DNA from 3 places in the Hafnia alvei genome. Region 3 is predicted to be linked to each of the others. Evidence: predicted binding sites of a transcription regulator. Region 3 holds the regulator's gene; each other region holds the start of a gene.

Region 1 (4,231 bases), 640 kb from region 3:
GCGAAATCCCTGTTGAAGGCGAGACTCAAGACTAAGTCTTTTCTCCTCCTCTGGTTGTATACCCTCACCATACGGGTTGCAGAAAGTCGGCAAATTTGTAGATACCTAGAGCATCGATCGTGATGTGCCTAGGGAAATTGCTTAGTCGATGTATATGCAGCCTGTCGTCATACGGGTATAGCAGTCTTATATCATAGCCCCATTCGGGGCTTTGTTGACTTCTTGAACCGGTTTGAACGGGACTCATGAACGATCAATGACTATGAACAATCTCCCTATCCCCCAAGCCACGTCGAACTTGAACGAATGGCTGCACTATCTAGAACACCTGCACAGTAAAACGATTGAGTTGGGACTGGATCGCGTTAAGCGCGTCGCTGAAAAGCTCGATTTACTCAAGCCTGCACCTACCGTATTTACCGTTGCCGGTACCAATGGCAAAGGCACCACCTGCCGAACCTTAGAATCGATCCTAATGGCCGCCGGCTTTCGTGTGGGCGTATACAGTTCCCCACATCTGCTGCGCTATACCGAGCGAGTACGTATCCAGGGTGAAGAGCTCAGCGAAGCCGACCACTGCCGCTCGTTTGCAGCCTTAGAAGCTGGGCGCGGCGATATCTCTCTGACCTATTTCGAATACGGCACGCTTTCGGCACTGCAGCTGTTTAAACAGTCAGCGCTGGACGTGGTGATCTTGGAGGTCGGTCTCGGTGGTCGTTTAGATGCAACAAACATTGTTGATCCTAGCGTGGCGGTGGTGACCAGTATTGCGCTGGATCATACCGACTGGCTGGGGCCGGATCGTGAAAGTATCGGGCGTGAAAAAGCAGGCATTTTCCGTGCAGGTATTCCGGCGATTGTGGGTGAGCCTGATATGCCGCTGACAATTGCCGAGGTTGCCGTAGAAAAGGGCGCGCAGCTATATCGCCGTGGTCACGATTGGAACTTCAGTGCCACCCAGCTCGATTGGCAATGGCAGGATGCAGACACCACGTGGTCGCACCTTCCACTACCGAAGGTTCCACTGCCTAATGCCGCCACTGCGCTGGCCGCGCTGCGTCACTGTGCGCTTAAGGTTGATGAATCGGCGATTCGCCAAGGGCTTGAAACCGCGCAGTTACCCGGTCGATTCCAAATTATCAGCGAGCAGCCTGTGCTAATTTTGGATGTGGCACATAATCCTCATGCGGCCGGTTATTTGGCGGGGCGTTTGCAGCAGTTGCTAGAACAGCGTCCGACTACGCAGCCACGGCGCGTACGTGCCGTCGTGGGCATGTTGGAAGATAAAGATATTGCGGGCACGCTGGCGTGTTTAAAACCACTGATCGATGAATGGTACTGCGCGCCGCTGGAAGGCCCGCGTGGTGCTCCAGCAGAGCGTTTGGCCGAACATTTGGATGAACCAAACGTGTTTGCCGACGTCGAAAGTGCATGGCAAAAAGCGATGCATGATGCGGCTCCACAGGATATTGTGATTGTTTGTGGCTCATTCCATACCGTTGCGCATGTTATGGCGGTATTAGAAACGCATCATTAGAAACGGAGAGAGCGAGTGGCAAGTAAGTTTCAAAATCGACTGGTTGGCACGGTCATTATCGTTGCGCTGGGCGTCATCGTTTTGCCCGGTTTGTTAGACGGGCAGAAAAAACATTATCAGGATGAGTTTGCTGCTATTCCGCTGGTGCCAAAGCCAGGTGAGGATGATCCTACAGACGTTATTCCTCCGGTAACTCAACCTCTGAGCGAAACGCCTCAGACACCGCAGGAAGGTGCGAATGCGCAGGCACCAATGGATAACGGCAACGTGCCGACTCAAGACCGTGAAGGGGCAAGCACGGCGGTTTCGCCTAATACCCATCAAGGGCGCGGAGATATGGTTGAACTGAAGCCGGTTGAAAGTAAGCCGGTAGAAAATAAACCTGTTGAACAGCCTAAGCCGGTGAAGAAACCTGTCGAGAAGCCGAAGCCAGTCGAACCGCCGAAAATGGTAGAAGCTAAACCTAAGCCGGTCGAGAAGTCTGTTGAACAGCCAAAACCGGTTGAGCAACCCAAGCCAGTCGAACAGCCTAAACCCGTAGAGCAAGCCAAACCAGCGGCGGTGCCGGAAGAAAAAGCACCGGCGGGGCAAGCGTATGTGGTACAGCTGGGGGCATTACGTAATGCGTCTAAAGCGAGTGAGATTGTGGCTAAGCTGCGGTTGTCTGGTTACCGTGCTTATACGGTGCCGGCGACGCCGGTTCAGGGCGAAATCACTCGTCTGTTTGTAGGGCCAGATGCCTCTAAACAAAAACTACAGTCTGCTCTGCCTGAACTGAATAGCATTAGTGGCTTGAATGGTCAGGTGCGCAGCTATAGCGGCAAATAGCGGTCAATAGGCGTTTAGAACGTCAATTCATCTAAACAATGAGTTGTGTTCGATTTTACAGCAGCTTTGTTCCCAGCAATGAGAGCAGGGCTGTTGTTCTATTTGGATTGATACATTTGGGCGTTGGTTTAGCCGAGGGTACTGGCTGAATCTGTGTCAAATTTTTATGAGAATAAAATTTGCGAACAGGAAGGGAAATCCTCTACGCAAACGTTTTCTTTTTCTGTTAGAATTCGCCGCGAACTGGATGCCGAGGCAATTCTTGAATTGGAATAGTCATGGTTTGGATTGATTGGGTCATTATTGGCATCATCGGATTTTCGGCGTTAGTGAGCCTAATCCGAGGGTTTGTGCGAGAAGCGTTGTCACTGGTTACGTGGGGGGCAGCATTCTTTGTCGCCAGCCATTTCTACACCTATCTCGCTGTCTACTTCACTCGTTTCGAAGATGCGCTGGTGCGCAACGGCATTGCGATTGCGATCTTATTTGTTGCAACGTTGATTGTCGGCGCCATTGTTAACTATGTGGTTGGTTCGCTGGTAGAGCGAACCGGATTGAGCGGAACCGACCGCGTGCTGGGCATCTGTTTTGGTGCGCTGCGTGGGGTGCTGATTGTTTCAGCGATTCTGTTCTTTTTGGATACCTTTACCTCGATGGCGCAAAGTGCGGACTGGAAACAGTCACAGCTCATCCCGCAGTTCAGTTACATCATCAGGTGGTTCTTTGACTACCTGCAGAGCACGTCGAGTTTCATACCGGAGCATTTGCCTTCTATTCCGCTCCCGCTCCGGTAACGCTGATGAGGAAATGACAACATGTGCGGTATTGTCGGTATCGCCGGTTTTACACCGGTAAACCAGTCGATTTATGATGCGTTAACGGTGCTTCAACACCGTGGGCAAGATGCCGCAGGCATCGTCACTATTGATGCCAATAATGGCTTCCGTTTGCGTAAGGCGAACGGTTTGGTGAAAGATGTGTTTGAAGCACGGCATATGTTACGCCTGCAAGGCAATATGGGTATCGGCCACGTGCGTTACCCAACGGCAGGCAGTTCTAGCGCATCCGAGGCGCAGCCGTTTTATGTCAACTCCCCATTCGGTATTACTTTGGCGCACAATGGTAATCTGACCAATGCGCACGAGCTTAAGCAGAAACTGTTTGAGCGTGCGCGTCGCCACGTCAATACCACGTCTGATTCTGAAATTCTGCTGAATATCTTTGCTCACGAGCTGGATCGTTTTGACCACTATCCGCTGGAGTCTGATAACGTGTTTGCTGCCGTGGCGGCAACGCACCAGCAGATCCGCGGCGCTTACGCCTGCGTGCTGATGATCATTGGCCACGGCATGGTCGCTTTCCGCGATCCAAACGGCATTCGCCCCTTGGTGATTGGTAAGCGTGATTTAGAAGATGGCCGTGTTGAGTACATGGTGGCTTCTGAGAGCGTGGCCTTGGATACCTTGGGCTTTGAGTTCATCCGTGACGTTGCACCGGGTGAAGCGATTTATGTCACTGAAAAAGGGCAGCTGTTTACCCGCCAGTGTGCAGATAATCCGAAGAGTAATCCTTGCCTGTTTGAGTATGTGTACTTTGCTCGCCCAGACTCCTTTATCGACAAAATTTCCGTTTACAGCGCTCGTGTGCGCATGGGGCAGAAATTAGGCGCGAAAATCGCCCGTGAGTGGGAAGATCTGGATATCGACGTCGTTATTCCAATCCCTGAAACGTCGTGTGATATCGCGTTGGAGATTGCACGTATTCTGGAAAAACCGTACCGCCAAGGGTTTGTCAAAAACCGCTACGTGGGACGCACGTTTATCATGCCGGGTCAGCAGGAACGCCGCAAATCAGTGCGTCGTAAAT
Region 2 (4,231 bases), 870 kb from region 3:
GGTTTTCTTTATCGACGATTAAATACAGCTTGTAGAGATTGAGCACCGAAAAACCATGATCCAACGCCAACTGTGCCGCTTTGCTGGCATAACCGTGGCCTTGATGGGCTGGGTCGATGATAATTTGGAATTCGGCGCGGCGGTGAATATGGTCAATCTCAACCAGTTCGACTAAGCCAATTTTGACCCCGTCGTGTTCAACCACGAAGCGACGTTCGCTCTGATCGTGAATGTGTTTGTCATACAGCTCAGAGAGTTCTACAAAGGCAATATAAGGTTCTTCAAACCAATAACGCATGATGCTGGCGTTATTGTCGAGTTGATGAACGAACGTCAAGTCTTCCCGTTCCAGGGGGCGCAGTCTGACGTTGTTGTCGCTGGACATGTTGATTCCTCTCACTGTCATAAGTTTCAGCTGAATAGCCGATGTAGTGAATACTACAGACTGTATTATACCCAAAATAATTCAAGTTGCTTGAAGGCGGCAAATACAAAAATCCCCAGCCAAGGCTAGGGATTTTGTTTATTGCGACGGTGAGGCGTCGTTTAATCTGGCGCGTACCCTTGTGGGGGTAAACGAATGCCGTCTAACCACGCAGCATCGTCTTTAGCCTTTAAGCGTCCATCAATAAACCAGCTTATAACCAGCGGGTAGATGGAATGCTCTTGCACCTGAACGCGCTCGATAATTTCATCTTCGCTGTCATGTTCGAAAATCGGAACTTTGGCCTGCAGAACAACCGGCCCGCCGTCAAGTTCATCAGTGACAAAGTGCACCGAGGTGCCATGCTCTTCATCACCGTTGCTCAGCGCCTGCTGGTGCGTGTGTAATCCCGGATATTTGGGCAGCAGAGAAGGGTGGATATTGAGCATCCGCCCTTGGTAATGCTGAACAAAACGCGGAGATAAAATACGCATGTAGCCCGCTAAAACCACTAAATCAGGCTGATAGCCGTCGATCTCTTGCATTAATGCCAGATCAAAAGCATCGCGGTCGGCATAGGATTTGGGGTCTAGACAGTGCGTGGGAATAGCGTCCTGTGCCGCACGTTCAAGCCCATAAGCGTTTGCTTTATTGCTGAACACGGCGTTGATGCGTCCACGAATGCGCCCATGGCTACAGGCGTCAATTAACGCCTGTAGATTGCTACCGTTGCCGGAAATTAAAACGACGATGTTTTTCATTGGCTCAGTCGCTTATGCGTTGATCACAACGCGTTCGTCAGTATTTGACGCCGCGATTGCACCAATTTTCCATGCTTTTTCGCCGTGGGCGTTCATGAGCGCAATCGCAGCATCAACCTCTGAAGCTGGCAGTGCGATGATCATGCCTACGCCGCAGTTGAAGGTGCGATACATTTCGTGCCGGCTAACGTTGCCCGCCTGCTGCAGCCAGTTAAAGACCGATGGCCACTGCCAGCTGGATTCATCGATAACGGCCTGCGTGCCCTCTGGCAGTACGCGCGGAATGTTTTCCCAGAAACCGCCGCCGGTGAGGTGGGCGATCGCGTGGATGTCGTGTTCTTCAATCAGCTTAAGAATAGATTTTACGTAGATCTTAGTGGGTGCCAGTAGATGGTCTGCCAGCGGTTTGCCATCCAGCTCTTCTTTGAGCGGATCGGTATGGCTGACTTCCAAAATCTTGCGCACCAGTGAATAGCCGTTGGAGTGCGGGCCGCTTGCGCCCAGCGCGATGAGTACATCGCCCGCTTGAACCTTGCTGCCGTCAATAATTTCGGATTTTTCAACCACGCCGACGCAGAAGCCTGCAACGTCGTAATCTTCACCGTGATACATACCCGGCATTTCAGCGGTTTCACCACCGACTAATGCGCAGCCTGACTGCTTGCAGCCTTCGGCAATGCCGGTGATAACGCTGGCTGCGGTGTCTACGTCTAATTTTCCGGTCGCATAATAATCGAGGAAGAACAGTGGTTCAGCGCCTTGAACGACCAAGTCATTAACACACATCGCGACCAAATCAATACCGATAGTGTCGTGGCGTTTTAAATCCATCGCCAGACGTAATTTGGTGCCGACGCCGTCGGTGCCTGAAACCAGAATGGGTTCGCGATATTTTTGTGGTAGGGCACAAAGTGCGCCAAATCCACCCAGACCACCCATAACTTCCGGGCGGCGAGTTTCTTTTACCACGCCTTTAATGCGATCAACTAAGGCATTGCCAGCATCAATGTCTACACCTGCGTCTTTGTAACTGAGAGCGGTTTTGTCGGTCACTGCGAAAATCCCCATGGCGGTTAGGATGAGTTCTGATATCAGGAGTACAAAGGAACCGCTAGCTCAGTAACGGTGCGGCTTGCACTTGCATCGGATAACAGAACGCACACTGAAATATTCAAAAGCGCGGCAATTCTAACAGTCTAGGCAAACGTTTGCGAGCGGCTTGTGAAGGGGATCTGATTTTTTCCTGTAATCCGTGTAGATCTCATCTAAGCTGATCTGGATCATGATTTTAACGGTGGCGCGGAATTTAAAAGGCGTTATAATCTCGCGATTTTTTTTTGCGCTGACCGCAACCTGGGAGATGAAATGATGAAGATCGTCGAAGTAAAACACCCGCTCGTAAGACATAAACTGGGCTTGATGCGCGAGAACGATATTAGCACCAAACGTTTTCGTGAATTGGCATCAGAGGTCGGGAGTTTACTGACCTATGAAGCGACCGCAGACCTCGAAACAGAAAAAGTAACAATTGATGGTTGGTGTGGTCCTGTCGAAGTCGATCAGATCAAAGGTAAAAAAATCACCGTGGTTCCAATCCTGCGCGCAGGTTTGGGCATGATGGAAGGCGTGCTGGAACATGTTCCAAGCGCACGTATCAGCGTGGTTGGTGTTTATCGTGACGAAGAAACCCTGGAGCCAGTGCCTTACTTCCAGAAATTAGTTTCAAACATCGATGAACGTATGGCGCTGGTGGTTGACCCAATGCTGGCAACCGGTGGTTCTATGATTGCCACTATCGATCTGCTGAAAAAAGCCGGCTGCCACAGCATTAAAGTATTAGTACTGGTTGCTGCGCCAGAAGGTATTGCGGCGTTAGAAAAAGTGCACCCAGACGTTGAGCTGTACACCGCGTCTATCGATCAGGGCTTGAATGAGAAGGGGTACATCATTCCTGGCTTGGGCGATGCGGGCGATAAGATATTTGGTACGAAATAATAATTGAGCCGACTTGAGAGTCGGCTTTTTTTTGGTCTATACCCTCATGCCGATCGTTTAAGAGATACATGGGGCTAGCACACCGCGGGCGCTCAGGCAGCTAAAGCTGTTACGACCCCATCGGTGTGCTTCCCCTAAAATCATGCTTAAGTGACCAGCATTAGTCTATATCCGGCATTCTTAACGCGGGTAGACCAAGCTAAAAACACAACACCTGACTATTCAATAAAATCACTTAGAGGATAAAAACATGACTCGTCGCGTCATCGGAGTAAGCGAACGCCCACCGCTTTTGCAAACGATTCCGTTGAGCTTCCAGCATTTGTTCGCCATGTTTGGCGCAACGGTGCTGGTGCCTATTCTATTCAAGATAAACCCTGCGACGGTCTTGCTGTTTAACGGCATCGGTACGCTGCTGTATTTATTCATTTGTAAGGGAAAAATCCCGGCTTATTTAGGGTCTAGTTTTGCCTTTATTTCACCGGTTATGCTGCTGTTGCCCTTAGGTTATGAGCTGGCACTTGGTGGTTTTATTGTGTGCGGTGCCCTGTTCTGCTTAGTGGCGCTGATTGTGAAAAAAGCCGGTACAGGCTGGCTGGATGTGATGTTCCCACCGGCGGCGATGGGGGCGATTGTTGCGGTTATCGGACTTGAACTGGCAGGCGTTGCCGCGAATATGGCGGGATTGCTGCCAGCCAGCGGCGCATCGGTAGACACCACTACGATCACTATTTCGATGGTGACCTTAGGGGTAACCGTGCTGGGCTCGGTGCTGTTTCGCGGTTTTTTAGCGATTATCCCTATTTTAATCGGTGTGCTGGCAGGGTATGCGCTGTCATTTGCCATGGGCGTGGTGGATTTAACACCTATCCGTGAAGCTCACTGGTTTGCGTTACCGACTTTCTACACGCCGAAATTCGAGTGGTTTGCGATCCTAACTATTCTGCCTGCTGCGTTGGTGGTGATTGCCGAGCACGTGGGCCATCTGGTGGTGACGGCGAATATCGTGAAGAAAGATTTGCTGCGTGATCCTGGTTTGCATCGTTCGATG
Region 3 (4,231 bases):
CGTTGAGAGTGGGGCGTGAGCGTGTCCAGAAATGGCCATCAATAAGCTCGATTTCCCGCAGCCGCTTGGCCCCATCAGCGTGAGTATTTGGCCGCCTTCTACGTGGGTATTCAACGCTGAAGTTAGCGGTGTGCCATGCAGGAAAAGCTGAAATTGCTCGAGCGCTAAAACCGTCACAGTTTTTTATTCCTTGTTAATATGAATGGCAGAAATAGCGCGATACCGTAAACCAAAAGCGGAATGAACGTTTGCCACAGGGCCGCAACGGCAGCCATTCGACGATCGATACCGGATGCATAGGCAACGGTTTCAGTTGCCAATGTGGGGAAGCGCCCAGCGCCTAAGCCCAGCGTGGGTAAATATAATCCCATGCTAACCGCGAAACCTAGCGCAACGGAAAGCGTTAGTGGTTTGCTCAATAAACGGATCTTGATGCGCCAGAAACAGGTCCAAGGCGCTTTGCCAAGAGATTGTGCGGTGTAGAGCAGTCGTGAATCGAAAGCCTGCCACGCGCCGCTGAGGCTAAGAAAATAGTACGGAACGATAAACACCATATGGGCAAAGACAACGCTGGGCAGCAGGCCAATAACATCCAGCCAAGCGGCCATATGCTGTAAGCCGAAGATTAGGCTGATTTGTGGTATCAACAGTGGGGCGAGCAGAAGCCAAAAGTTCGTTTTGCTACGCGTATAAAATTGCCACTCCAAAAAACCAACGCACAGCACCAAGCTTAACAGGTTCGCCATCCCCGCAATGAGCAGGCTATTCATAATCGGCGCACTGAGCTGATGAATGCTGGTAAGCCAATAATCATCGGTCCACTGTAGCGGGAAAGAAGAAGAGAAAGGCCAACGCCACGCAATAGACCAAACGAAGAGTACCGCGTAAGCACCTAGCGTTAACAGCACGCCAATTGTCCAGAGCGGAGCAAGCGGCATACGCCATGTGTTGCGCCTTTGCCCATAAGCGTTGCGACAATATTTCAACCAGAGTTTTTCACCGCATCCCCATGCGCCAAAGCTGGCTAATGTCATCGCAATAAGCAACAGCGTGCCAGCGGCGGCCAAAGACTGGTGCCCCATCGAGGGTTCGCTTATCCATTGCCAAACTAACAACGCCAAGGTGGTTGGCTGCTGTGGCCCCAATAGAATCGCAATATCCACGGCGGATAGCCCAAAGGCGAGCACGCAAAACAGCGGCAGGCGCAGGGCCACCAGTATTTGCGGCACTAATAGCAACCACCAGACTTTTTCACTGTGGTAACCCAATGCGTTACCAGCCTGCATTTGACGGGCCACATCAATTCGCCCCGCGATGTTAAACGCCAGCAAAAATAAAAAGGGTGTCTCTTTGATCACCAGTAAAAGAATTAAGGACAGGGCATAAGGGTCATTGACGATCGTCCAATCAGGCGGGCGCACAAAACCCGTAAATGTTGGGGATATAAGCCTGAGTAGCCAACCTGAAGGAGATAACAGCAGTATGAGTCCGGTCGCCAGTGCAATATGCGGCATGGCTAAAATCGCGCTCGAAACAGCGCGAGCGGCCCCGCTGGCGCGCTGTATAACTTGCCCGCAAAGCGCTAATGCCAACCAAAGTGATATTAAGGTAGCGGCGATTGCGCTCCATAAACTCAGGCCAACCGAGCGCATCAAACCTGGCCATTGGAGTAAAAGCGTCCACGGCTGGATGAAGTTATTGAAAGAGGAAATGTCAGACAGCGGCTGAGTCAGTGCCAGCAGCGCTGCCAATATTGGCAACGCTCCGGCAAAGAACAGCACAACGGGGAACAGCGCTAAAAGAAAAGGGCTGCTCTTCATCACTTAGCGGCGATAGTCCAGATATGGGCCATCGGCAACGGAGCGACGCTCCACGAGTTTTGGATGAACTTCGATCGTTTGAGAATCTTCACGTTTGCTCACGATACGGTCGAGCAGCATATCAAAGGCCATAGAGCCCAAACGCTCTTTCGGCTGGTGGATGGTGGTCAACGCTGGTGAGAAGTAGCGAGCGTTGCGCACGTTATCATAACCGATCACCGATATATCCTGCGGTACACGTAAGCCCATCTCATCGGCGGCGCAGATTGCGCCCATCGCCATGATATCTCCGCCCACGAAGACCGCCGTTGGGCGATTTTTTTGCGATAGGATCTGGTGCATGGCTTTGTAACCGGATTCTGGCTCGAAGTCGCCTTCTACCATCCACTCATCGCGTGCGGAAATATTGGCTTCCTGCAGGGCTTTCAAGAAGCCGCGCAGACGACCTCCGCCGGTGTTACGGGAAAGCTGACCGGTAATCGCCCCAATATCGCGGTGACCGCGTTCAATTAAATAGCGACCGGCTAAATAGCCACCTTCGAACGCATTATCTTGAATGGCGTCGGTAAAATCACTGCGCTGTGTGCCCCAGTCCATCACTACCATTGGAATATTGCGGTAGTCCTCAAGGGTTTGCAGCAGGTTTTCTGGATATTCAGAGCACATCACTAACAGCCCATCGACGCGCTTTTGCGCCAGCATTGCCAAATAAGCTTTTTGCTTTTCAGGGTTATTGTGAGAGTTACATAAAATAAGCGTATAGCCTTGGCTGTAACAGGCGTTTTCAACGGCCTCAATCACCTCAGCAAAATAGGGCGCTTCGCTGGAGGTTGCCAGCAAACCGATCGATTTAGTGTGGTTCACTTTCAGGCTACGGGCGACGGCGCTGGGGGAGTAGTGCAATTCTTTAATGGCTTCCCAAACCGCGGTCTTGGTCTCTTCTGCGACAAAACGCGTCTTATTAATAACGTGAGACACTGTCGTGGTTGAAACGCCCGCGCGTTTTGCCACATCTTTAATCGTTGCCATGAAACAGATGACTCCTAAGCTAATGTCACAATGACATAGCTATTGCGTTAATCGTTTGCTTACGTACATCAAAATATACTGATTACAATCGCATCAAAGAGAGGAATATGCGGATTTATCAAGCGCCAGCCTATTCTTTTACGTTATGAAAGCTGATACGTAGCAGTAAACCGTAAATTTTGGCCTATAAAATGCAAAAGGGGAAGTCAAAATTGTGGGTTAACAGAAAGAATAATCGAAAGTTTTACTGCGTGCGATCCCATTTAAGGTATGTGAAAATGATTTCACACACTTTCTGCAAGTGTTTATGTATAATCAAAATTGATCTGATAACGAAATGCGGGAGAAGAAGAAATGGAAACCGACCTGAAATATTCTCTAATGACAACGGTCGCGGCGCTGGCTGTGATTGTTATCTTTAGTTTTGTTGCCGCGCTACATTGATTTATCGCTAAGTTTTCTATCGATAGCTATTAACATGGCTAAAACAAAAGGCGGTCAATTGACCGCCTTTTTCATGTGCGTAACTTAGCAAACTTATGCCAGATTTTTCGCCACGAATTCCCAGTTTACCAGAGCCCAGAAGTTCTCCAGATATTTAGGACGCGCATTGCGATAGTCGATGTAGTAGGCGTGCTCCCAAACGTCCACGGTCAGCAGAGGCTTATCACCGCTGGTCAGTGGTGTTGCTGCGTTTGAGGTGTTCACAATTGCCAAAGAACCATCGGCTTTTTTAACCAGCCAAGTCCAACCAGAACCGAAGTTGCCGATCGCGGATTTAGTCAGTTCTTCTTTGAAAGCGTCGAATGAACCAAATGCTTTGTTAATGGCTTCGGCTACTGCGCCAGTTGGTGCGTTGCCACCTTTTGGTGACAGGCAATGCCAGTAGAAGGTGTGGTTCCAAACCTGAGCGGCGTTGTTGAAGATCCCGCCGGTAGAGGTCTTGATGATCTCTTCCAGTGATTTACCTTCAAATTCAGTGCCTTTAACCAGATTGTTCAGGTTAACCACGTAGGTGTTGTGATGCTTACCGTAATGGTATTCCAAGGTTTCTGCGGAGATGTGCGGTTCGAGTGCGTTTTTTTCGTATGGTAATGCAGGTAATTCAAAAGACATTGCTCTCTCCTATTATTGCTCTATTTTGCAATGAAACAGTTACACGGAAGTGTTTTATGTTTCATGCATCACACCAACGTTAATGTCAGTGAGCGGGTTTTTAAAATTGAAACGATCTTGTTGTGCTCTTGTTATGGGGATCGATTTTAGCAAGTTTTGAATCTAATAACAGGCAAAATTTTTGTTTTTGGTTATCAATTGATGATTTGTACACCATTCGTTCAAAACGGCGACGGTACGAAAATGAGGGGAAGGGGATAATACAA

The links. The regulator PurR, encoded in region 3, represses purine synthesis genes. The targets are predictions, from matches to a motif close to CANGCAAACGTTTGCNTG.
Region 1: cvpA (colicin V production protein) is a predicted target of PurR. The motif match lies at 2,569-2,586, and genes of this name have one in related genera.
Region 2: purM (phosphoribosylformylglycinamidine cyclo-ligase) is a predicted target of PurR. The motif match lies at 2,383-2,400, and genes of this name have one in related genera.

What each region holds. Positions count from the first base shown of each region.
Region 1 is NZ_OZ061315.1:3,147,021-3,151,251, reverse strand. Features, by position in the region: gene accD (acetyl-CoA carboxylase, carboxyltransferase subunit beta) at 1-35, shown strand, start outside; gene folC (bifunctional tetrahydrofolate synthase/dihydrofolate synthase) at 263-1,537, shown strand; gene dedD (cell division protein DedD) at 1,553-2,365, shown strand; gene cvpA (colicin V production protein) at 2,644-3,159, shown strand; gene purF (amidophosphoribosyltransferase) at 3,181-4,231, shown strand, end outside.
Region 2 is NZ_OZ061315.1:3,375,053-3,379,283, reverse strand. Features, by position in the region: gene speG (spermidine N1-acetyltransferase) at 1-385, opposite strand, end outside; gene purN (phosphoribosylglycinamide formyltransferase) at 547-1,185, opposite strand; gene purM (phosphoribosylformylglycinamidine cyclo-ligase) at 1,198-2,238, opposite strand; gene upp (uracil phosphoribosyltransferase) at 2,554-3,180, shown strand; gene uraA (uracil permease) at 3,431-4,231, shown strand, end outside.
Region 3 is NZ_OZ061315.1:2,507,934-2,512,164, reverse strand. Features, by position in the region: gene AB3Y96_RS12035 (ATP-binding cassette domain-containing protein) at 1-177, opposite strand, end outside; gene AB3Y96_RS12030 (ABC transporter permease) at 174-1,820, opposite strand; gene purR (HTH-type transcriptional repressor PurR) at 1,824-2,849, opposite strand; gene AB3Y96_RS12020 (YnhF family membrane protein) at 3,204-3,293, shown strand; gene sodB (superoxide dismutase [Fe]) at 3,387-3,965, opposite strand.